3 regions of the Fictibacillus sp. KU28468 genome follow, and region 2 is predicted to be linked to each of the others. Evidence: riboswitches for the same ligand, from Rfam matches in the RefSeq annotation. Region 2 holds a riboswitch; each other region holds the start of a gene.
The links. Region 2 has a riboswitch for S-adenosylmethionine ahead of mtnW (2,3-diketo-5-methylthiopentyl-1-phosphate enolase). Riboswitches for the same ligand answer to the same signal wherever they lie in the genome.
Positions count from the first base shown of each region.

Region 1: it holds a riboswitch for S-adenosylmethionine, as region 2 does, so the genes downstream of both, metK (methionine adenosyltransferase) here and mtnW (2,3-diketo-5-methylthiopentyl-1-phosphate enolase) in region 2, are expected to answer to the same signal.
Region 3: it holds a riboswitch for S-adenosylmethionine, as region 2 does, so the genes downstream of both, OKX00_RS17500 (Fur-regulated basic protein FbpA) here and mtnW (2,3-diketo-5-methylthiopentyl-1-phosphate enolase) in region 2, are expected to answer to the same signal.

Region 1 is NZ_CP110666.1:1,364,813-1,372,886, forward strand. Features, by position in the region: gene OKX00_RS07050 (alpha/beta hydrolase family protein) at 1-464, shown strand, start outside; gene OKX00_RS07055 (TetR/AcrR family transcriptional regulator) at 453-1,094, opposite strand; gene OKX00_RS07060 (MFS transporter) at 1,048-2,322, opposite strand; gene pckA (phosphoenolpyruvate carboxykinase (ATP)) at 2,490-4,073, opposite strand; SAM riboswitch class I at 4,357-4,488, shown strand; gene metK (methionine adenosyltransferase) at 4,669-5,868, shown strand; gene OKX00_RS07075 (hypothetical protein) at 6,198-6,365, opposite strand; gene OKX00_RS07080 (phosphatase PAP2 family protein) at 6,383-6,934, opposite strand; gene OKX00_RS07085 (manganese catalase family protein) at 7,080-7,649, opposite strand; gene OKX00_RS07090 (spore coat protein CotJB) at 7,674-7,937, opposite strand; gene OKX00_RS07095 (spore coat associated protein CotJA) at 7,944-8,074, opposite strand, start outside.
Region 2 is NZ_CP110666.1:2,848,137-2,856,210, reverse strand. Features, by position in the region: gene OKX00_RS14820 (pyridoxal phosphate-dependent aminotransferase) at 1-774, shown strand, start outside; SAM riboswitch class I at 862-970, shown strand; gene mtnW (2,3-diketo-5-methylthiopentyl-1-phosphate enolase) at 1,184-2,425, shown strand; gene OKX00_RS14810 (2-hydroxy-3-keto-5-methylthiopentenyl-1-phosphate phosphatase) at 2,422-3,084, shown strand; gene OKX00_RS14805 (methylthioribulose 1-phosphate dehydratase) at 3,081-3,722, shown strand; gene OKX00_RS14800 (1,2-dihydroxy-3-keto-5-methylthiopentene dioxygenase) at 3,749-4,285, shown strand; gene asnB (asparagine synthase (glutamine-hydrolyzing)) at 4,469-6,325, shown strand; gene OKX00_RS14790 (hypothetical protein) at 6,301-6,627, opposite strand; partial or broken gene OKX00_RS14785 (MATE family efflux transporter) at 6,657-6,944, opposite strand; gene OKX00_RS14780 (glycoside hydrolase family 13 protein) at 6,955-8,074, opposite strand, start outside.
Region 3 is NZ_CP110666.1:3,338,814-3,346,887, forward strand. Features, by position in the region: gene OKX00_RS17480 (MFS transporter) at 1-959, shown strand, start outside; gene OKX00_RS17485 (universal stress protein) at 980-1,399, shown strand; gene OKX00_RS17490 (hypothetical protein) at 1,486-1,686, opposite strand; gene OKX00_RS17495 (YhgE/Pip domain-containing protein) at 1,857-3,890, shown strand; gene OKX00_RS17500 (Fur-regulated basic protein FbpA) at 3,896-4,075, opposite strand; SAM riboswitch class I at 4,485-4,590, opposite strand; gene OKX00_RS17505 (threonine synthase) at 4,663-5,871, opposite strand; gene OKX00_RS17510 (DinB family protein) at 6,060-6,548, opposite strand; gene OKX00_RS17515 (pyridoxamine 5'-phosphate oxidase family protein) at 6,635-7,276, opposite strand; gene OKX00_RS17520 (hypothetical protein) at 7,433-7,582, opposite strand; gene OKX00_RS17525 (M15 family metallopeptidase) at 7,810-8,074, shown strand, end outside.

The DNA of each region.
Region 1 (8,074 bases), 1.5 Mb from region 2:
ATCAGGATCAGCTCCATATCTTTGGGTTTTCCAGAGGCGGACCGATGGCGTTTTTTACAGCGTTAAAGTTTCCTGAAGCCCGCTCACTCGTCATATGGGGAGGCGTTTCTGACATGGTCCTTACCTATGAAGAACGAGTAGACCTCCGCAAAATGATGAAAAGGGTCATCGGCGGAACACCTGCTAAAAATCCGGAGGGGTATAGGACACGTTCACCTGTATATTTCTGCGACGAACTTAACGTTCCGCTCTTATTAATCCATGGAAGCCGTGATGAAAATGTTGGAATCAAGCATTCTTTAATGCTGAAAGAATGCCTGGAGCCAAAGAAAAAAGTAGAATCCTGGTTCTACCCGCAATATACTCATCATTTTCCGCCGCAGGAAAACCGGAAAATAACCTATGCTTTTTGTGAGTGGATGAAAACGCAAAACAAAGAAAAGCCGGAGCTGTCACCTTTGTGACAAGTCCGGCTTTTGTACGTTGAGCATCATTTTTAATGTGGATTCAAAAAGATCCATCTGTTTTCCGGTACGCATGAGGTCATGAGTCAGACTAATCGCTGAAATGGCTAGCCCATCAAGAAAGCTAATCATGAACCGGCTAATATCATCAACCGGGGCAATCGGATTAAACTCACCGGCGTCCACACCCTTTTGGATTAGAACGCTAAAAATACTGGCTGCACCTTCGTATCGTTTTTCGATGTAATCTCTGTTTTCCGGTTTTCGCCAATGCGTAATTCCATATTCAACGATTGCCGCACTAAAAAGATTTTCCGTGTCTTCGTATTCAGCCCTTCTGTAGTCATCCAATAAGGTAAGGAGAGTTTTCCAAACGGATCCATTATTCTTTTGAAGGAGCTCATCCAGCTCCTTGCGGTTATCCTCCATCATTTGTTCCAATAGAGAAAGAAAGATGTGCTCTTTGTTTGAGAAGTAGGCATAGATTCCGCCCCTGCTGATGGAAGTGGCATCCATGATGTCTTTAATAGAGGCAGCTTCATAGCCTTTTTGGGCAAACACTTTTTTAGATGCCATTAAAATTTCACGCTGTCGTTGTTCCTTGTGCTCGTGAGGCACTTTCGGTGACATACTGATCGCTCCGTTCAATCGATTTTCGTAAAAACAATGCCGCTATGCTTATTGTAACAAGTCCAGCGCCAGAAACAATAAATACGGAGATCACTCCGAATTGATTTCCAGCAAATCCGCCAGTCACCGGGCCTATAAGAGTCGCTAGCATTATAATGCTTCCCGTCAGGCCAAATACTCTTCCTGTCATATGAACGGGTGTTAGTCTCTGAACGGCTGTATTGAAAGGGATGAAGATTAAACCTGCGCCTGAGGCAGCTAAGAAGGTTAGCGCAGGAGCCCAGATAAATGGGTGGGGAAGCTGGAGAGAAGCCAGATATCCCATGATCATAAAACCGCCTCCAAGCGAGAAGATACCGATCGTCATTGCCAGCCATGGAGAACTGATCTGCCATTTTGTCAAACATAGGCCGGTCACGAGAAAGCCAACTCCTGAGCAGGTGACCACTAGACCTACCAATGCCGGGCTGCCCGTCTCGAGTAATCGGATCAGAACGGAAAACTGGGCATCTGCCATCTGCAAGATCAACATGGAAACAAACATGAGACCAGTGCCAAACAAAATAAAGCGTACTGTTTTCATATATTGAAAGCCTTCTTTTAAATCTGATATAACAGATCCTTTTGTGCGTTTTTCTTTTACGTGAAGCGGTTTAACACCTGGAAGCACGAACAGCAGCAAAGCGGACAAGAGAAAGCTGGCTGAATCAAGAATAAAAACGCTGCTGATTCCAGCCGTGGTTACTAAAAATCCGCTGATGGCAGGACCGATAATCTTCGTCGCGTCCTGGATGACAGAGCTGATCGAAGCAGCCTGCTGCATATCGTCATCGGACACAATTTCTTTCAGCATGCCGCTTTTGGCGGGAGTAAAAAGAGAGGAGAAGATTCCCAGAAGAATAAGCAGAATGTACACATGCCAAGGCACAGATGCAACGATCAAACCAAGAATAATGATACAGCGGAAAAAATCAGAACAAACCATGATGGTTTTACGGTTCATGCGATCGGCGATCACGCCAGCAACCGGTCCAAGAACCGTCATGGGGAGTCCAAGTGAAATAATGACAAATGACATCTCCAGCGGTGAGGCGTTCCATTTAAAAGCCATCAATGAAAAAATTGCCATGATGCTAAGCCAGTCACCAAGATTGGAAATGACCTGTGCCGACATTAAAAACTTAAAAGATTTGTTCTGCCTTAATGTATTACCTGCTTTCTTTTCCATGAAATCACTCCTAGGAATTAAAATGACACTTATGTCGTTATTATAAATGACATAAGTGTCGATTTCAACCTTTTTATGGAAAATAAAAAAACCGCTTCGGCTGGGAAGCGGTTTGTAGGAGTTTTGGATCTAGCTTTAGTGCCCAGGGCTCTAAAGTTTTTCTTAACTTAGCAAAGCGGTCCTGCACTTTTAATTTCTGCTGGCACATTGTTGAATTTTTCGAAGTTTTCCTTGAACTTACTTGCAAGCTCTTTTGCTTTGTGGTCGTAATCTTCCGGGTTCTCCCAAGTCTTTTTCGGCTGAAGTACTTGATCAGGAACACCTGGGCAATGTACTGGTGTATGCAGTCCAAAAATAGGGTCGGTTATCGTCTCTACAGATTTTAATTCCCCTTGAAGGGCAGCCTGAACCATGGCTCTTGTGTAGGAAAGGTTCATGCGCTTGCCGGCACCATATTCTCCGCCTGACCATCCGGTATTCACCAGGTATACTTCTACTTCATGATGATCGATTTTTTCTCCGAGCATTTCGGCATATACAGTTGCATCCAATGGAAGGAACGGTGCACCGAAGCATGTTGAGAAGGTCGCTTGAGGAGATGTGATTCCTCGTTCTGTTCCGGCAAGTTTGCTCGTGTAGCCGGAAAGGAAATGATACATGGCCTGTTCTTTTGTCAGTTTGCTGATCGGAGGCAATACGCCGAATGCATCAGCTGTCAGGAAGATAATCGTGTTCGGATGACCAGCAACACTTGGCTGGATAATATTCGGAATCGCCTGAATTGGATAGGCAGCCCTAGTATTTTCAGTCAACGTACCTTCGCTATAATTACCTACGCGTGTTTCATGGTCAAGAACGACATTTTCGAGAACGCTTCCAAAACGGATCGCATTCCAGATCTGCGGTTCTTTTTCTTCAGAGAGGTTGATGCATTTTGCATAGCAGCCGCCTTCAATGTTAAAAACACCAGTATTAGCCCAGCCATGTTCGTCGTCCCCGATCAATGAACGATGCGGATCAGCAGAGAGCGTAGTTTTCCCGGTACCCGATAATCCGAAGAACAGAGCTACATCGCCTTCCTGCCCGACATTTGCGGAGCAATGCATAGAAAGGATCCCTTTTTCAGGAAGAATGTAGTTCATCACTGAGAAGATGGACTTTTTAATTTCTCCTGCATATTCAGTTCCTCCGATCAACACGATACGCTTTTCAAATGATATAATAATGAAGGTTTCAGAATTGGTCCCGTCTACAGCAGGATCTGCTTGAAATCCTGGTGCAGATACCACGGTGAACCCCGCTTCGATTCCTTTTAGTTCTTCAGCTGTCGGACGGATGAACATTTGGTGGGCAAACAGGTTATGCCAAGCGAATTCATTTATCACCTGAATAGGCAGCCTGTACGCGTGGTCGGCACCAGCGAATCCTTTGAATACAAACAATTCCTCTTTTTGTCCTAAGTAATGAAGTACTTTTTTATAGAGCTGCTCAAATTTCTCTTCGTTAAAGGGCTTATTGATTTTGCCCCAGTTTATTTTATCTTGTGTGCTAGCTTCATCCACGATGAATTTGTCTTCGGGAGAACGTCCAGTATATTTTCCAGTAGTGGCCCTGAGAGCACCGGTTGAAGATAAAATGCCTTCATTTCGGAGCAGCGCCTTTTCAACTAGCATAGGTACAGGTAGATTTTCATGAGTAGCAGCGCTGGATAGAATGTCATCTAAAGTCGTCGTTAAATCAACCGTATTCATGTTCGCAAAACCATCCTTTTAAGAAATATATTTATCATTAATATCGTAAGTAAATTCGAAATTAGTATAACACATTGAAACAAATAATGTATACTATTTTATTTAGCAAATTGTAAATTGGTTCATAAATCAGGCTCTTTGTTTTTAAAAGCATAATCTTTCATTTATAATTGGTACTTAATTCCGTTTGAAGGATCTCCCAGACTCCCGCCGGAGAGGGAGAGTATAGCTTTTCAAGTTGACAGGTTTGTCGAACTGCGCTATTATATTTCGGGAACGGCTACTCTTATTCTGAGTAGGTGGAGGGACAGGCCCTATGAAACCCAGCAACCGACACTTCATCATCACATATGCATCTTGTGCAGTGAAGTGAAAAGGTGCTAACCTGCAAGGTGAAAAACCTTGAAAATAAGAGGTGAAGGCGTAGAAATAAGACCTTTTCCCTCGTGTATTTTAGGTCCAGGGAAAGGCTTTTTTTATGTCTTAAAACAGTTTGAACCTGAATATTTTACAAAACAAAGTATCCATATAGGAATGAGTACCGTATCTTATAAAAAAATTGCTCTATGCTTTCAATAGAGAAGGAGGATTTCAATTGTCTAAAAGCCGTCGTCTTTTTACATCTGAATCAGTTACGGAAGGGCATCCGGATAAAATTTGTGACCAAATTTCCGATGCGATCCTGGATGAAATCCTTGCAAACGACCCGAACGCACGTGTCGCTTGTGAAACATCCGTAACGACAGGCCTTGTGCTTGTTGCTGGTGAAATCACCACATCTACTTATGTTGATATTCCAAAAGTCGTTCGCGAAACGATCAAAGAAATCGGCTATGACCGTGCAAAATACGGTTTCGATTCTGAAACATGCGCAGTTCTTACATCCATTGATGAGCAGTCAGCGGATATCGCGATGGGTGTTGACCAAGCGCTTGAAGCTCGTGAAGGCTCAATGACTGATGAAGAAATCGAAGCGATCGGTGCTGGTGACCAAGGTCTTATGTTTGGTTATGCCAACAATGAAACACCTGAACTTATGCCGCTTCCGATCTCTTTGGCACACCGCCTGTCCCGCCGATTGGCTGAAGTGCGTAAAACCGAAGAAGTTCCTTACCTTCGTCCGGATGGTAAAACTCAAGTAACGGTGGAATATGATGAGGATGACAAACCGGTTCGTATCGATACGATTGTTATCTCCACTCAGCACCATCCAGAAATTACACTTGAGCAAATTCAAGCCGACATTAAAGAACAAGTCATCAAGCCTGTTGTACCTGCAGAATTGATCGACGAAAACACAAAATACTTCATTAATCCGACAGGCCGTTTCGTTATCGGCGGACCACAAGGTGATGCTGGATTAACTGGCCGTAAGATCATTGTTGATACGTATGGCGGATATGCTCGCCACGGTGGTGGAGCATTCTCCGGTAAAGATGCAACTAAAGTTGACCGTTCTGCAGCGTACGCCGCTCGTTACGTAGCGAAAAACATCGTTGCTTCCGGACTTGCTGACAAAGTAGAAGTTCAGCTTGCATATGCAATCGGTGTAGCACAGCCTGTATCGATCGCTGTCAACACATTCGAAACAGGAAAAGTTTCTGAAGAAGTATTGGTTGATCTTGTGCGCCAAAACTTCGACCTTCGTCCTGCGGGAATCATTAAAATGCTTGACCTTCGCCGTCCAATCTACAAACAGACAGCGGCATACGGACACTTTGGCCGTACAGACGTTGAGCTTCCTTGGGAAAAAACAGATAAAGCAGAAGCACTTAAAGATCAAGCAAACGCATAAATACATTGAAAAAAACCGGCCTTTGGGCCGGTTTTTCTTTTGAAATAAAGTTATTTTGATCAAAAGAGGCAATGATTGACCAGTTTTACGAGTAAAGAGACTACTTATTGAGTGAAATGATGGTGAGCCGACCCTTGATATGGAAATAACGTGGGTTTTGCAAGTAACAAAGTGAATTTCTTTATGTAAGTAGAGTTTTGAGAAGAACTTATTATCGAAAAACTAAATTTATTATTGACATCGACTAGTTTATTATCGATTTGTTATTTTATGAATCGATTTAAGTGTTTATTTTTGAAAAGGTGCCAGGCACCGCTTTTTGACATATGTCAAAAGCCGGTGCCTGGCACCTTTACAATTAAATCCGGAGGTTTATGCTCAAAGGTTTTCATGAATACAGGAAGCTTGAAGATTGCTGCTAGAGCGATTCTTGGATTGAGATTCGGACTGATTTCTTGCACAATCATCAAACAGTTTTCCTGTGGTGCTTTTTTCATGTAACCCCTCCTAAATTTTATAAAAAGTAAGGAACGAGATAAACGTTGAGTAAAAACACGGAAAAGATTCCTGAGCTGATCCCGAGGATCATACCGGCGAGCACGTCGGTTGGGTAATGAAGGCCGAGATACATACGCGAGATGCCAACAGACAACCCGAGCGGAAGCAGTATGGTAAGCAATCCTGGATGGATGAAAGCGAGCGGGATGATGACCGAAAAGATTGCGGTCGTATGTCCTGAAGGGAAAGAATGGTCTTTCAGCGGATTACTGAAGGTCTTGGTACCCGCGATCATCAGATAAGGGCGTTTCCGTGGATAGCATTTCTTTGAGATCGCAACAGGAATATGGCTGAGAATAAGAGACAGGATTCCTGCAGCAGCAAATTTCTTCAGATCGACAGGAATGGTAAGCAGGAGAAGCAGTGTAGTTAGAATGGTGCACGTTGCTCCGCCAATGTGTGTGATCCCATTGAAATACTTATCCAGCAAACGGTGCTGCAGTCTGCCGTTCACCCATTTAAACACATCACATTCCTTTTCATAGATCCAGCCGGTTACTCTTGCCATGGAAGTCCTCCTTGTATAACGATTTCCCTTTCAGATTACAAGAGGTTTATTGCCGCTGTTTAAAGGCATTGTGAAGAAATTGTAAATAAATGAAAAAACCGCCTGGATGAATTCAAGCGGTTTGCAGCTTCCGGTATAAATGAGGTTAAAAGAAAACCTTTTGATCACGCTCTTCTTTTAGAATTTCAACAGCTTCACGGAACCGCATGGAGTGGATGATCTCTCTTTCCCTCAAAAACCTCAGCCCGTCATTGAGATCTGGATCATCCGACATGTCAATCAGCCATTGATACGTAGCACGTGCTTTTTCCTCTGCTGCAATGTCTTCGTACAGGTCAGCGATCGGATCTCCTTTGGCTTGAATATAAGCTGTAGTAAATGGCACACCGTCTGCATTATGATAAAAGAGCGCGCTGTCATGATTGGCATAGTGGGTATCGAGTCCGGCATCCTTCATCTGCTCGGGAGTGGCATCCTTTGTCAATTTATAGATCATGGTGGCAATCATCTCAAGATGGGCAAACTCCTCTGTTCCTATGTCGGTGAGCAAGCCGATGACCTTGTCAGGGATCGTATACCGCTGATTCAAATACCGTAATGCAGCAGCAAGCTCACCGTCTGCCCCGCCATATTGTTCAACCAAAAACTTAGCCAGCTTCGGATTGCATGTGCTGACTTTAACAGGATATTGCAGCTTTTTTTCATAAATCCACATAGTTGCCCTCCCATGGTTTTACTTTTATACCTGCCACGGCCAAGGTCCTTTGTTCCAATCCCAGGGAGCACCTGAATAACTGTTTCCGTATTGCTGCATCGGCCCATATTTTGACTCAATGGCTTTCTTCAATTTTTTTCGTTCCCGGGCGAAATGATTGAACTGATGGATGCTGGCTGTGTCATTTGGATGGGTATCTAAATACAGGGTTAATTCAACAAGCACAAAATCAACCGCCTGTAATTCCTCGAGGAGCTGATAATACTCAGCTGGAAGGCCTGTTTCCATTCCTGATCAACTCCTTCTTTCATAAGGATTTTCATAGTAATCATAAAATACCGGCCAAAGCGTTCCTTTTTTTAATGCTTCCTGTGGTGAGAACTGCGGCAGGTTATAGGGCTGGAATGTCATATATAAGTGAGGAG
Region 2 (8,074 bases):
TCAGGACTTGCCATGGCGGAAGCTGAGATGAGCATGATGCCTCTTAAAGAGGAAAATGATTTCCTGCCTGATTACGCTGAAATCTCACAAGAGGATGCAGAACGGGCAAAACTCATGTTCTTGAACTATCCGAATAATCCAACGGCGGGTGTAGCGACAGTGCCGTTCTTTGAAGATACAGTAAGCTTTGCTGAAAAGCATAATATTTTAGTCGTCCATGATTTTGCCTATGGAGCCATCGGATTTGAAAACGAGAAACCGGTCAGCTATCTGCAGGTTCCTGGTGCGAAAGAACAGGGTATCGAAATCTATACGATGAGCAAGACGTATAACATGGCTGGCTGGAGAGTAGGCTTTGCCATCGGGAACGAGAGTGTGATTGAAAGCATTAATCTTCTTCAGGACCACTTCTATGTCAGCCTTTTTCCAGCTGTACAGGAAGCTGCAGCTAAAGCACTCCTGGGGCCGCAGGAGTGCGTGGAAAACCTGGTCGCCATGTATGAAAAACGGCGTGATGTGTTTATTTCAGGATTGAAGGAGATCGGCTGGGATGTGACTGCCCCTAAAGGATCCTTCTTTTGTTGGCTACCTGTTCCCTCAGGATTCACATCTGAAAGTTTTGCAGATTATCTTCTGGAGCATGCACATGTCGTTGTTGCACCAGGCATCGGTTTTGGCAAAGAAGGAGACGGTTATGTTAGAGCAGGGCTATTAACGGATGAGAACAAGCTGAAGGAAGCCGTTGATCGGATAGCCCAGCTAAAATTATTTTGATAGTGTTGAACATTTAAGAGATTGACAGATTTTTTGTTACCTGTCATAATCACAAGTAATTCTAACATTCGAATAATTTTATTTATTCTCTTATCAAGAGCAGGTGGAGGGACTAGCCCTATGAAGCCCGGCAACCGGCTTATCCTTTAGGATAAAAACGGTGCTAATTCTTGCAGCGGCAGCTGACAGATGAGAGGAAGCGGTATCTCTGTGTTTATTATGCCTCTTCCCTCGGGAAGAGGTTTTTTAAGTTAAGTGTAAAGCGAGTACAAAATTCAGCTGGCATAGAAGTAATGTCCAGCTCCAGCGCCCAGGGCTGAAAACATGTTTCTTTTTTTCGGCTCCGAGGACCTTAGCAGGGCGATTGCGCCTTTCTAATATAAATCTATGCTTTCGGAGGGATTTCAGCATGTCGACAATAACTGCAACCTATCTGGTTCATGATCCAAAAGGCAACTTTGAGAAAAAAGCTGAAGGAATTGCACTCGGACTGACGGTCGGTTCATGGACGGACTTGCCGGATCTTCAGAAAGAACAGCTGCGAAACCATAAAGGCCAAGTAGTGGAAATCAATGAATTGCCCGAAGATACGAGGGTAAATCAATACTTTGGCTCGTCCAGAAAACAGGCTCTTCTTAAAATCGCGTATCCTGCCGCTAACTTCACAGCGGACTTGCCGGCAATCTTGACGACTGTTTTCGGTAAACTATCGTTGGATGGAGAAGTAAAGCTGATCGATCTTGATTTTTCCCCTGAATTGGCTTCGGCTTTTCCTGGACCTTCTTTTGGAATTGATGGAATTCGCAATCAGCTGGGGGTTTTTGAAAGGCCTCTTCTAATGAGTATTTTTAAAGGTGTGATCGGCAGGGATCTTCAATATTTCAAGAATCAGCTGAAGGAACAAGCGCTGGGCGGGGTGGACCTCGTAAAAGATGATGAAATTCTGTTCGATAATCCGCTGACACCATTTGAAGAACGAATAAAAGCTGCTAAAGAAGTATTAACGGCAACTGAACAAGAGACCGGACATAAGACACTGTATGCAGTGAATTTGACAGGGCGTACGTATGAACTGAAAGATAAAGCAAAAAAGGCGGCAGAGCTCGGGGCAAGCGCATTGCTGTTTAACGTTTTCGCCTATGGGCTTGACGTCTTGCAAAGCTTAGCAGAAGATCCGGACATCAGCCTTCCGATTATGGCACATCCTGCCTTATCAGGCGCCATTACACCATCGGAATTTTATGGGATCTCCAACCGTCTGCTTCTTGGTAAACTGCTCCGCCTTGCAGGAGCGGATCTCGTATTGTTCCCGTCACCATATGGCAGTGTCGCCCTTCGAAAAGAAGATGCAATCGGCATTGCAGGCGAACTGACTGAGAAGGATGCAAACTGGAAAGGGGCATTCCCGGTACCATCAGCAGGAATCCATCCTGGTTTAACACCGCTATTGCTTCAGGATTTTGGCATTGAAAGCATTATTAATGCTGGTGGGGGTGTTCACGGCCATCCAGGAGGGGCTGTGGATGGCGGAAGAGCTTTCCGGGATGCAATCGATGGATTGATGCTAAACAAATCTCTTGAACAGATCAGCCAGGAAAGTAAACCTTTAAAGGAAGCGCTTGATTTGTGGGGCGGATTGGTAAAGGCATGAGCAAAACGAAAATTATCTTTTGTGATTTTGACGGTACGATTACCGAAAAAGATAATATTATCGATATCATGAAGAATTTTGCTCCGAACGGCTGGGAACTCATTAAAGATCAAATTCTAAATCAGGAGATCTCTATCCGGGAAGGTGTAGGGAAACTTTTTTCCCTTATTCCATCCGACAGGAAGAATGAGATTGTGGACTATGTCCTCTCAACAGCAAAATTTCGAGAAGGATTTAAAGAATTTGCAGCTTATACAAAAGAGCACAATATCCCTCTGTTTATCGTCAGTGGTGGAATTGATTTTTTCGTTTATCCAATGCTTGATGGAATAATTAATCAAGATAAGATTTATTGCAACGGGAGTAATTTTCATGGAGAGACAATACAGATTCTTTGGCCGCACTCCTGCGATTCTTCCTGCGGCAATGATTGTGGATGCTGTAAACCTACTATACTGAGAGGCTACGATTCTTCCCGTTATGAAAAAATTGTGATCGGTGATTCCATTACAGACCTGCAGGCCGCCAAGATTGCGGATAAAGTGTTTGCCAGAGATTTCTTGATCGAGAAATGCGAAGAACTCAGCATTGCATACGATCCTTTCTCTACTTTTTATGAGATTGTACAGTATCTTGAGGAAAAGGAAGTGAGAGTTTGAGTACGCTTGATGCGCTATGGACAGAACTGGCGGACATTAAAGATGAATTGGCATTAAGGGACTGGTTTCCAGGAACAAGCGGAAACCTGTCCATTAAGGTAAGCGATCAACCGCTTACCTTCTTGGTTACCGCAAGCGGAAAGGATAAGCGAAGAAGGACGACTGAGGATTTTCTATTGGTGGATTCAGAGGGAAATGCGGCTGATCCGACACATCTCCGCGCTTCAGCTGAAACCGGCCTTCATTCAAAAGTATATCAGCTGACCGATGCGGGCTGCTGTCTCCATGTGCATACTGTGGACAATAATGTGATTTCAGAATTGTATGCAGGAGAGGGGCAGGTTACTTTCAAAGGGCAGGAACTGATCAAGGCCTTTAACATCTGGGAAGAAGATGGGTCCATCACGGTTCCCATTATTGAGAACTATGCGGATCTTAAGATATTGGCCGAAAGCTTCGGAAAGGCAATTGGTCCTGATACAAGAGCTGTCCTTATTCGAAACCACGGAATCACCGTTTGGGGCAAATCGGGATTTGAGGCGAAAAGGCACTTGGAAGCAATAGAGTTTCTATTTTCCTATCATATTAAAATGAAATCAATAATGCAGTTTCATGATGGACAACCATCACTTATTTAAAACGAAAGAGTATAGGGGGATGCCATATGGCGCAATTACGTTTTCATGATAACCATGAGAGATATGAAGAACTTAAGAAGGTTAGTGATTATCTTGAAAGCCAGGGAGTAATCTACGAAAATTGGGATATTGAAAAACTTCCTGCACACCTGAAAGAAAACTATTCTTTAAGTGATGAAGAGAAAGCAGAAATCATTCAGGTCTTCAGAAAAGAAATTGATGAACTGTCAGAAAGAAGAGGATACGTGACAGAAGACATAATTGCCCTGTCACCGGATACTCCAAATCTTGATGAGCTGCTGAAAAACTTTTTGGCAGAGCATCACCATTCTGATGATGAAGTACGATTAATTGTGAGCGGACACGGTATTTTTGCGATTGAAGGGCCAGAGGGACGATTTTTTGACGTCGAGCTAGAGCCAGGAGATCTCATTTCTGTACCTGAAAACTATCGCCATTACTTTACACTCATGGATGACCGCAAAGTTGTGGCCGTCCGAATCTTTAAATCAAAGGAAGGCTGGGTGCCCCTCTACGATAAACAGGAAACAGCCGTTAAATAATCAGATTACACACTAGACTGCAGCAAAGGGAGCTTCCTTTGCTGCAGTTTTTTTTATGGCTAGCTTGCAAGCTTTTCAATCTTGCATAATTACCCACTCATACCGGTGAACCATTATCACTTACCTGCATAAAGTAAGTATTGGGCGCTTATGGAAGGATGAATCAGCATCCGAATGGAAAGGGTGATGACGGTGTGCGGGATTACTGGATGGATAGACTGGAAGCGCGACGTTTCACAGGAAAATAAAACATTGATTAAAATGGCAGCTACATTATCGAAACGCGGTCCGGACGCTTTGAACGTATGGAGCCGCACTCATGCAGGCTTCGGCCATGCAAGGCTGGCGGTTGTGGATCTTGAAGGCGGCGCACAGCCGATGACGAGGGGAGAAGAGAACGCCCCTTGCACACTTTGTTATAATGGTGAGCTTTATAACACACAGGATTTAAGAAAAGAACTGTTGAAAAAAGGGTATCGGTTTGAAGGTCATTCTGATACCGAAGTGCTTCTCATTTCCTATATTGAATGGGGAGAAAGCTGTATTGATCACTTTAATGGGATCTTTGCTTTTGCGATCTGGGATTCCCAAAAAGAAAAATTGTTTCTTGCACGAGACCGTCTTGGTGTCAAACCGCTGTTTTACTCTATAGCGGGAGGGCGTCTTTTGTTCGGTTCGGAATTAAAAGCGATCCTGGCTCATCCTGATGTAAAAGCCGAACTGGAGAGCGAAGGTCTTCAGGAAGTTTTCGGGCTGGGGCCATCAAGGACTCCGGGACATGGTGTGTTTAAAGGGGTCAGTGAACTCAGGCCCGGCCATGCTTTAACATTTGATAGAAACGGTCGAAGGCTTTGGCGGTATTGGAACGTGAAGAGCGAGCGTCATCCTCATTCGCTGGAGGAAACCATATCCAATGTGAGAGAGCTGGTGGTGGATGCTGTTCAACGGCAGCTTGTTGCCGATGTGCCGGTTTCCACCTTTTTATCGGGAGGCCTTGACTCAAGTGTGATATCCGCGATTGCGGCAGAGCATTTTAAATCAGAGAATAGAGGCCGGCTCCACACGTTCAGCATCGATTATGTGGATAATGACAAGTACTTTAAAGCGAGTGATTTCCAGCCGAACGCCGACGGTCCATTTATCCAAAAGATGGTGGAAGCCACAGGCTCCGTCCATCACAATTGTGTCATTGACACAGAGCTGCTGGTCAATCACCTTCGGGAATCAGTAGCAGTAAGAGATCTTCCGGGAATGGCAGATGTTGATTCCTCATTGCTTTGGTTCTGCAGACTGATTAAAGATCATTCCACGGTTGCACTTTCCGGTGAGTGTGCCGATGAAATTTTTGGCGGTTATCCATGGTTTCATAAACCAGAAGTTATGAACCGGCCCCTTTTTCCATGGATGAGTTCAACGGCTGAGCGTGAAGATCTGCTGCATGATCATTGGAAGAATAAGCTCAATCTATCTTCCTATGTGAAACAGCGGTACCAAGAATCACTCGCGGAAATGCCAAGGCTTGATGGAGAAACGGGAGTGGAGGCGAAACGCAGGGAGATTTTTTACTTAAACATGATCTGGTTTATGACAACATTACTCGATCGTAAGGACCGAATGAGCATGGGGGCAAGTCTGGAGGTCAGGGTACCGTTTGCTGACCACCGGATCGTTGAATACGCCTGGAACATACCGTGGGAGATGAAGATGCTGGAAGGACGGGAAAAGGGCCTTCTCAGGAAAGCACTTACCGGAATCCTGCCGGATGAGGTTCTTCATAGAAAGAAAAGCCCTTATCCGAAAACACATAATCCAAACTATACGCAAAGTGTGAAAGAGTGGCTTCAGTCGATCATCGATAACAGCAGTTCACCTATACTGGAATTGATAAAAAAAGAAAAAGTTCAGGCGATTATTGATACAAACGGTGAAGCATTTAAAGTTCCTTGGTTCGGCCAGCTAATGACCGGGCCACAGCTCATGGCCCATCTGTCTCAAATCGATACTTGGCTGAACGACTATAACATTAATATTATCGATTGAAAAAGGGGCTGTCCTGAAAGTCGAAACTTGACCTTCAGCAGCTCCTTTTTGTCTTGAAAATCTTCAATGAAAAGTTGATTGAAGTGGAAGGTGCGAGACTCCTCGAAAATGAACTTCACATTTTCTTCGTGCGATAAAACGCTGCCGGAGCCTTCCTTGTCCTGCGGGACTAGCGTGATAGGTGAGACTCCCGCAGGCGCTAGCGCCAAAAAGTAGGCGTTCACGCCGGTAAGGCTCACCGCACGCCCCGCGAAAGTAGGAGCTCGCGCCGGTAAAAGCGAGCACCCTGGAACGGAAATCAACAGCTTACAGACTTCTTGGACAGCCCCTTCTATGTGTGAGCTGCGCCGGGCTGAATATCCAATACGTTCTTCCGCTCCCAGATTCTTGACCTCCAGCGCCAAAGCATAAGAAGTTCGCGCAGCCATTCATCTACGATAAAGGCGATCCATATGCCAAGCAGTCCCATCTCCATCGAAATTCCTAAAAAATAAGCAAGCGGGACACTGATTCCCCACATCGATATGACTCCCATCAGGGCAGGGAACTTAGCGTCTCTGGCCGCCCGAAGTGACGAGATGACCACAAGATTAAACAACCGGCCAGGCTCTAAGATAACTGGTTCTACGTTAACTTAATTTTAAAATCAAGAAATCTTTGGCATTTACAACCGCATAAGCTGGACTGATGTTTTCTCCGGTCCAAAGGTTAATGGCATTGCTGAAGCCGTCAAATAGACCTTCTTCAAGCGTTAGGGGTCCGCTCTCTGTATTAAAGGCGAATAAAAGGGTTTCATCAGCAGATGTTTTCTTATAAAGAAGCGTTCCAGGTGTATGGCTCCCTTTGATAAAAGAGAGGGTTCCACCATTGCCAAAAGCAGAATGATCAGATCTGAACGTGATCAGTTTTTGAATATCATCAAATAAAGTGCGGTCCTGTTTTTCCTCATCCCACTCCATGCATTTTCTGCAGCCGGGATCCATTTCGCCAGTCATCCCTACTTCATCTCCATAATAGATGCAGGGAGTTCCAGGGAAGGACAGCATGAGTGTGTACAATTGGCGGACTCTTTCTTTATTTTCCTTGGCTAGTGTCAGTACCCTTGGTGTGTCATGTGAATCAAGAAGATTAAAAGCAACCTCATTCACGTTTGCAGGGTAGGACTGTAGAACGTTTGTAATCTTGTCAGCAAATTCGCTGCCTGTTATTTTATCAAATGCTAGAAAATCCAAGGCTGCCGTCGTAAACGGATAGTTCATAACCGCATCAAACTGATCACCCTGCAGCCAAGGCATGGAATCATGCCAGATTTCTCCGAGGATATACGCATCAGGCTTTACACTTTTCACGGTGCTGCGGAACTCGCGCCAGAATTGATGATCCACTTCGTTGGCCACATCCAGCCGCCAGCCGTCAATATTGAATTCTTCGAGCCAAAATCGGGCTACTTTCAATAAATATTCTTTTACCTCAGAATTTTCAGTATTTAGTTTCGGCATGTTTTTCTCAAAGGCAAAGGTGTCATAGTTTGGTTTAGGTTCTGTGATGACCGGAAATTCGCGAATGTGGAACCAGTTTTTATATGGCGAGTTTTCCTGGTTTCTGAGAACATCCTGAAAGGGTTCGAAGTAGAAGCCGCTATGATTGAAAACAGCGTCCAGCATTACTTTTATGCCTTTTTCATGGCAAGCATCCACCAATTGCCGGAAGGTTTCTTTTGTTCCAAACTGCGGATCGATTTCAAAATAA
Region 3 (8,074 bases), 490 kb from region 2:
GGGTTGGTATCAAGTGGACGTTATTGTCAGGAATATTATTGATTATCGTTTTTTCTGCCTTAGCCGGCTCCTCTAATGAAATTTCCCAAATCGTTGGTTTTCGCGGCGGTTGGGGGTTAGGAAACTCGTTATTCATCGCAACTGCTTTATCCGCCATTGTTGGTTTATCCATCGGAGGTACTGCAAAAGCCATTATTTTATATGAAGCAGCCATCGGATTGGGGATTTCCGTTGGGCCATTACTTGGTGGGGAGCTGGGATCGATTTCTTGGCGCGGACCTTTTTACGGCGTCAGCGTACTGATGGTGATCGCATTCTTTGCCTTATTGTTAAAAATGCCGCATGTACCTAAACCAAAAATTAAAAGTTCTGTACTCGACCCGATTAAAGCATTGAAATATCCAGGACTTCTTAGACTGGGTCTAACCGCATTTCTTTATAACATTGGATTCTTTACTCTAATGGCCTATTCACCATTTGTTATGAATTTAGACGAACATGGCCTCGGCTATGTGTTCCTCGGATGGGGCTTATGCTTAGCCATAACTTCTGTATTCGTTGCACCAAAAATTCAGGCAAGATTCGGTACAGTAAAATCCATGTGTGTAATGCTGATCTTATTCGCATTGACACTGCTGGCTATGGGAATCTGGACAGAATCAAGCACGGTGGTCATCGTAGCCGTTATCGTTGCCGGTCTTTTCCTTGGGACAAACAATACATTGATCACAACAGCTGTTATGCAGGTAGCACCGGTTGAGCGGGCAACCGCCTCGGCTGCCTACAGTTTTGTACGTTTCATCGGTGGTGCGATCGGACCATGGCTTGCCAATAAACTGGCTGAAACCTATTCACCACATGTGCCATTTGTAACGGGCGCGATTTTTGTTCTATTCGCCATGCTGGTTGTTGCGTTTGGCCGTAAACATCTTGCTCATGTGGATTCAATTTCTCATTAAAGGAAAGGAAGGTCTCTACAATGTACAATAAAATTCTGATTGCCTTTGATGGTTCAGCTCCTTCTGCCCGCGCTCTTCAGCACGGAGTGGAACTGGCTCATAAGATGAATACTGAAATGGTTACAATTCTGCATGTAAATAAAAACCTTCCTTTGCAGGAACCGCTTCTTAACTTTGATCTGGATGAGATAATGGAAGAAGAGGACAAAGAACTATTGCAGCCTGCCATTCAGTATCTCTCTGAATCAGGAATTCCCTATGAAACGCATGCCTATAACGGGGAGCCTTCTCAGATCATCACTTCGTATGCAAAAAAACACGAGTACGATGTCATTGTCATGGGGAGCACAGGTAAGGGGTTTATAAAAGAAGCCTTATTGGGAAGTGTCAGCCATCAGGTAGCTCATGCAGCAGAATGTCCGGTGATTATCGTTAAATAATAAAAAAATCGGTTCCCTTCAGATAGGGTACCGATTTTTTTGTGGGATCCGGAATGCTCCAGATCCAGCTCATTTTATATTTCGGTTTAAGCTGTCCAGCCAGGCTGATACAAATACTTTACGTTCCCCCCACCGCCCGGGACGATGAATCCGCGGAATGCTTTCTTATCCTCTTGCTTTACAAGAACCTCACGAAAGACAAAAAACTCTTCTTTAATAACGACGTATTCACTAAGATTCCCGCTGCGCAGATCAGAAAGAATTTCATTGGCCATTTGTTCGTTCAATCTGAATTCCTCCATTAAATAAGATTCCTTTATTAGTACACCATAACCTGGCCGGCTGTGTCCAATTCTTTTCAACACCTGATAAGGGGCTTTACATAAACTTCCGTTTGAAACAAAGACTATGCAGAACTGCTATCTTCATTAAATTGCTTTGAAAAGGATTTGTGACGATGAAAAATATGTTCCGCGTTTATATCTTGGATTGGAAAGACATTTTGACAATTCCCTCTGCAGCTCTGCTGATCTTTGGGTTAATTGTACTGCCATCTGTTTATGCCTGGGTGAATATTAAGGCCATGTGGGATCCCTATGAAAACACATCAGGCATAAAGGTTGCCATCACGAATGAAGATACAGGAGCCCTGTTGCAGGATGAGCACATTAATATCGGACGTCAAGTCGTAAGAAATTTAAAGAACAATCATAAGCTAGGATGGACCTTTGTGGATAAAGACACCGCTCATGATGGAGTGGTGAAAGGGAAGTATTATGCCAGTCTCTTCATTCCACGTGATTTTTCACAAAAGATTTCAAGCATCGCGAGTGAAAATCCTGAAAAACCTGAAATCGTATATACAGTAAACGAAAAAATCAATGCTGTATCACCTAAGATCACCCAGTCAGGAGTTTCCACTGTTATCAACCAGGTTAGCGACAATTTCACGAAGAGTGTAGGAAACGCCATCTTTAAAAAATTTAACGAAGCTGGCATGACGTTAGAAAAAGAAATGCCAACAATACTCAGCTTTGAACAGAAGATATTTTCTCTGGAAAAAGAGTTTTCTCAAATCAATCAGATGGGAGACCGTATCATCTCGCTTGATCAAAAAATGAATGAGTTAAAAAAAAGAGCGGGTATGATCCAAGAGTTTCAAAAAAGCGTGCCCGACATCGATAAGCTGGGGGCTGTTATCCTTAAAACGGAAGAAAGTCTGCCTAAAATCAAAGTGGTGTTCGACCAGTTGGCTCCTCTTCAGGATAATCTGTTAAAACTTCAAACTGCAGATGACACGGCAGGGAATCTTGAACGCTCACTGACTGACCTGGAGACAGCCGCAGATAAAGCGATCTCAAAAGGAAACGCAGCACAAAAAACTAACCCGGATATCTCATACCAGCCTGATGAATTAGAAGCGATCAAAGAAGAATTGCATCAGCTTAAAAATACCGTCCAGCAGAACAAAGAAATCCTTTCTGGCCGTGCAGACTCATACACCGAACCTCTGCAGAAGCTTTCTTTATTTGCTCAACAGGACTGGCCCGCACAAGAACAGAAAATCCAACAGGCAGCAGATTTTATGAGGAACGATTTGCCGGGTGTCAAACAAGATATTCAAAAAGCAGGGATATTGATGGATACCCAGCTTCCCCAAATAGAACAAGCAATCCACAGGGCCGCTATATTTGCAGAAAAAGACTTGCCCGCCATGGAGAAATCCATCACACGTACGGCAGACAAAATCAGGGATTTTGAACGCAACAATAATTTGAGAGATATCATTAAAGCGTTAAAGAACGATGCTCAAAAGGAAAGTGATTTTCTGGCCGCTCCTATCACGTTGAAAGAGAATAAAATTTTTCCGATTCCTAATTATGGCTCAGCCATGACTCCCTTCTACACCTTACTTGCGCTTTGGGTGGGAGGAATGCTGCTCATCTCTTCTCTTAAAGTAGGTGAAGTTCCAAGTAAAGGAGAGATTTCACCGCTTTCTTTTTATTTTGGGAGGCTGATGACTTTTGCAACGATCGGCATGCTGCAGGGGCTTGTCGTATCTCTTGGTGACCTGTTCATTATCCATTCCTACATTGTGGACAAAACATGGTTTGTTTTATTTGCCATGTTCCTGAGCATCGTCTTTGTCATACTAACGTATACGCTCGTTTCCATCTTTGGAAATGTGGGTAAAGGCCTGGCGGTTATTTTTCTCGTTCTGCAGTTTTCAAGTTCAGGCGGAACATTTCCTGTGGCAATGACCTCTTCCTTCTTTCAAAAGCTTAATCCGTATATGCCGTTTACGTATGGAGTCAGTTTACTGCGAGAAGCAGCCGGGGGAATGATTAGAGAAGTTGTACTGTCTGACTTGTATCATCTGCTGCTTTTCCCCGCTGTTTTTCTTATTGCTGCCCTGTTTTTAAGAAAACCGTTGCAGCGAATACAGAATAGAAGGGGAGCAGGCGCGAAAAAAGCAAGAATACTTCAATGAGTGGTTTATTTAGCCTGCGGAAGGCTGTTCTTGCCGCCTACCGCCTTTGCATACTCCTCTTCAAGATCAGAGAGTGCCAGCTGAAATAAATGAAGCTCATCTTTTTTATAAATGCCCATATTGATGAGTTTATTGATCAGCTGATTTCGTTTGCTTTCCACAGCTCTTCTTAGTTGATTTTCCAAAACAATCCCTCCTTTTTACAAGGCTTTTTTAAAGCACATTGTTGATTTTCTTTCCTATTGTGCATCGCATACTGATGCTTGAAAGAGACCCTCAAGTCCTTTTTATACAGTAAGGTGTGTGTGATAGCTGGCGATGATATGAGCCTGCTGATTTGTGAAACAAATGAAACGCCCGAAAAGCAGAAGGCGGTTCAATCACACCCCACAAATAAACAACTACGTTTACTAATAAAGCTTTTAACAAAAAAATAACCGCCGTCATTTTCATGATGAAGCGCCTTTGGTTGACCAATCAGCAATCCTTATATTTCACAGTGAATTAGTTGGTTTTTCGCATAAATAAAAACCTCTTCTTGCGGAAGCAAAATACGCACAAGAAGAGGTTGAATCGCCATCATAAGTCATACTCTTCTTATCATTCAAGCGTTTTGCTTGTGGAATTGGCACAGTGCTCATAATTGAGTCCGCTGCCGAGGCTTCAAAGGGCCAGATCCCTCCACCTCTCTAAATAAGAAATATAAGATAAATGTATTCTATTGGATTCAATTATAGGGATTTCCATCTTATTGTCAAGACAATAACTCATTTTATTTTCGAATGATTTCTCCAGGCTCTAAAACGGGAGGATCTACAGAAAACGAATCAGGGTATTTAATCCCCTGCCCAGTATTTAGGCATATCACCTTTTCCTCTGCTTTGATCCAGCCATTTTCCCTCAATCGTTTTGAGGCGGCAAACACAGCCGCTCCTTCCGGACAAATAAAACTCCCTTCAAGCTCTGCAGTTTGGCGCTGAGTAAAGCTAATTTCATCTTCTGAAACGGCAACGGCGCATCCATCCGTTTCATAAAGTGCTTCAAGGACAAGGAAATCTCCGATCGCTTTTGGAACATTGATACCAAAAGCAGCTGTCTCAGAATTTTCCCAGAACTCCGATTCACTCTTGTGTTCTTCCCATGCTTTTACGATCGGTGCACATCCTTCAGCCTGGACAGCGACTAAACGCGGCAGTCTGCTTCCTTTAAATAAGCCCAGTTCCCTGAATTCTTTCAATGCTTTATATATGCCAATCAGCCCCACTCCTCCGCCTGTTGGATACACAATAACATCAGGCGGCTCGCTTCCGCATTGTTCTAAAATTTCATACCCCATCGTTTTCTTGCCTTCAATCCGGTAAGGTTCTTTTAATGTGGAAGCATCATAGAAACCTTCTTCCTTCACAAGGGACGCGACAATTTTTCCGGCATCACTGATCAGGCCGTTCACAAGAAAGAGCTCTGCACCTGAAATCGCCACTTCTTTTCTCGTAATGACTGGGGCATCCACCGGCATAACGATGTACGGCTTTATGCCGGCCCTTGCACAATAGAGTGACCAGGCGGCTCCTGCGTTGCCATTGGTCGGCATGGCAAGCCGGGTAATACCGAGCTCTCTGGCTTTTGAAACGCCGACTGCCGCTCCCCTGGCCTTAAAAGACCCGGTAGGTACCATGCCCTCATCTTTCATGAGCAGATTTGCAATTCCAAGCTTCTCACCGAGAGCAGGCATGGATAATAAAGGAGTCATCCCCTCTCCCAGTGATACCACATGATCTGGGTCTATAACAGGAAGAAGTTTGTGGTACCTCCAAAGATCATTCCTCTTCTTATTAATAATTTCATTCTCATTTTTCAGTTCCTCTAAATCATAGTTTACGAGAAGGGGGGAACCGCACTGGCACAATTGATTAGGTTCGTGATGAGCATAGATGCTGCCGCACTTTGGACATTCAAGATGGCTGACATAGCTGAAAGACATAACATACCTCCAATATTCCCTCACCAGAAAAGGACAGCAAAAAGGCACCGCTGTGCATAAGGAATAACATGCATAGCGGTGCCTTCAGTTTTCTGATCAGCAATTTATTCTATTGTGTAAAATTTTAATGCAGGTATTCTGATAAGTCAACTAAGGTATAACTTCCCGTTGATGTCTAGCTTAATTGTCTAAGAAAGAACCTTTTCCTTAATTTCTTCAATTTGAGCCAGATGTCTCTTTTCATGATACCCCACGAAAGGAATCCATTGTTTTAATGGCATCGGGCCAAACACCGGGTGAGGGTAGGATTTCTGTTCCAAAGCCTCTTGATCATTGCTGTTTGCTACCTTATTCAGCTCATTTCGTGATTCTTCCAATTTTTCTTTTATTTTTTCCAGGGTCAGATACCGTTTCGTGGGAACAGCAAAAACAGGAGCATCTACTTTTCTGCTGCGGTCCACCGTCATTTCAATCGGTTTCGGTTCTGCAGATACCGTTATTTTACTTTTTAAACGGTTTGATATGATGATGGCGATCGATTTTTCCATGAGATATAGATGATGCAGCGTCTGCATGATCGACCATCTGCCCTTCTCTTCCGGTTCGTTTAACTGATCATCGCTTAGACCGCTTACCGTTTTTAACAGCTGCCTTCTGATTTCTTCATTCTGGTTCATATCTATAGCCTCCCATTTGACGGATCCGTTTCAGGATGCCAATCAACCACTTCTAAGAGGAACAACGGTTACGAAAACAGCCTTTTTTAATAAAGCCGGTGTCTGTATCCTTCTTGCAAACCCTCTTCTACCTGCTCAGTACTCATATTGGGAATATTCATATGTGCTGCCAACATTTTAGCCGCAGATGGCAGCGATTCTTTCGGCTCCCATGATTCAGGACACCAAAGCCCGGAGCGGATAAACGCTTTGGCACAATGCAAGTAGCATTCCTCAGCCTTCACTACGATTCCAAACAAGGGTAGTTTGCCATTGACAGTACTTAATTCTAGAAGCTCTTTGTCACGGCAGATAAAGGCTTTTCCGTTCACTCTTAGCGTTTCCCCCAGGCCCGGAATCATAAATAACAAACCCGTGCCCGGGTTTGTTAAGATATTTTGTGCAGAATCCATTCTTTTGTTGCCAAGACGTTCAGGGATAAATAGGTGATGTTCGTCTAGCACGGTAACGAATCCGGGGATATCTCCCCTTGGTGAAACATCGCATCTGCCTTCCGAATCACATGTAGCCAGCGTCAAAAAAGGGGACATTCCGATAAATTCCCGGCAATGCTGGTCAAGATATGAGATTACTTTGTTCTCAGCCCGTATACTGGGTGTTCCACAAAGAGAACGCAATTTCTCAAATTCTTCTTCAGTGTCTATAATCTCTTGCCATTTCATGCTCATTATATCGCCTCCAAACACATTCATGGAATATAGTTCCATGAATGTGTTTAATTAGAGAACCAGAACTTAAAGGATGAAAACAAAATAAATAGCCTGAACTCCATCCATATGAGTCCAGGCTTTTTAGTTCAACATCAGCACAATCTCCTAGTAAAATCAGTTTGGATTCAAAAACGTTAATTCATACTCTGGTTTTCGATCTTCGTCTGGTTTTTTAGATGTTCCTGCTGCCAGCAATAGCGGCTGCTTCAGAACGGACTGGGTCATTGGCTTCGAAATAGGCTGTGCAACTTGATTCATATCCATTGTCCATCCCTCCTTACCAGTTTTCTAAATCTATTCCCGGCACTTACAAGCCTGAAACCTATTTATCTATTTTTTTAATATTTTATTTTATGAATGTTTAACGTATTGGTTCATTGTACTATGATATGTTCATATAATATTCAGTTTCATCCTTTGTTTCACAGGGAAACTTCAGTTATAATTAGAAGTCGGAATCAACAACGCAATTTTGAAAGGAAGTTTTACATATGAAGAAAAGGTTAGTTTCAGGAGTTGCACTTGCATTAAGTCTGGCTCTTTTTGCCGGCTGTTCCAATGATGATCAAACCCAAAAAGAAAATACGTCTCATAAAACGGAAAAACATGAACATGAGGCACATAAAAAGAATGAACCGACAAAAAAAAACGATTATAAAAACACACCTTCTGATGAAAACAAAAAGAACGGCGAAAACAAGAACAATAATGGCAATGTAAGCCAGGATCCTGAACCGAAAAAAGATCAGGATAAGA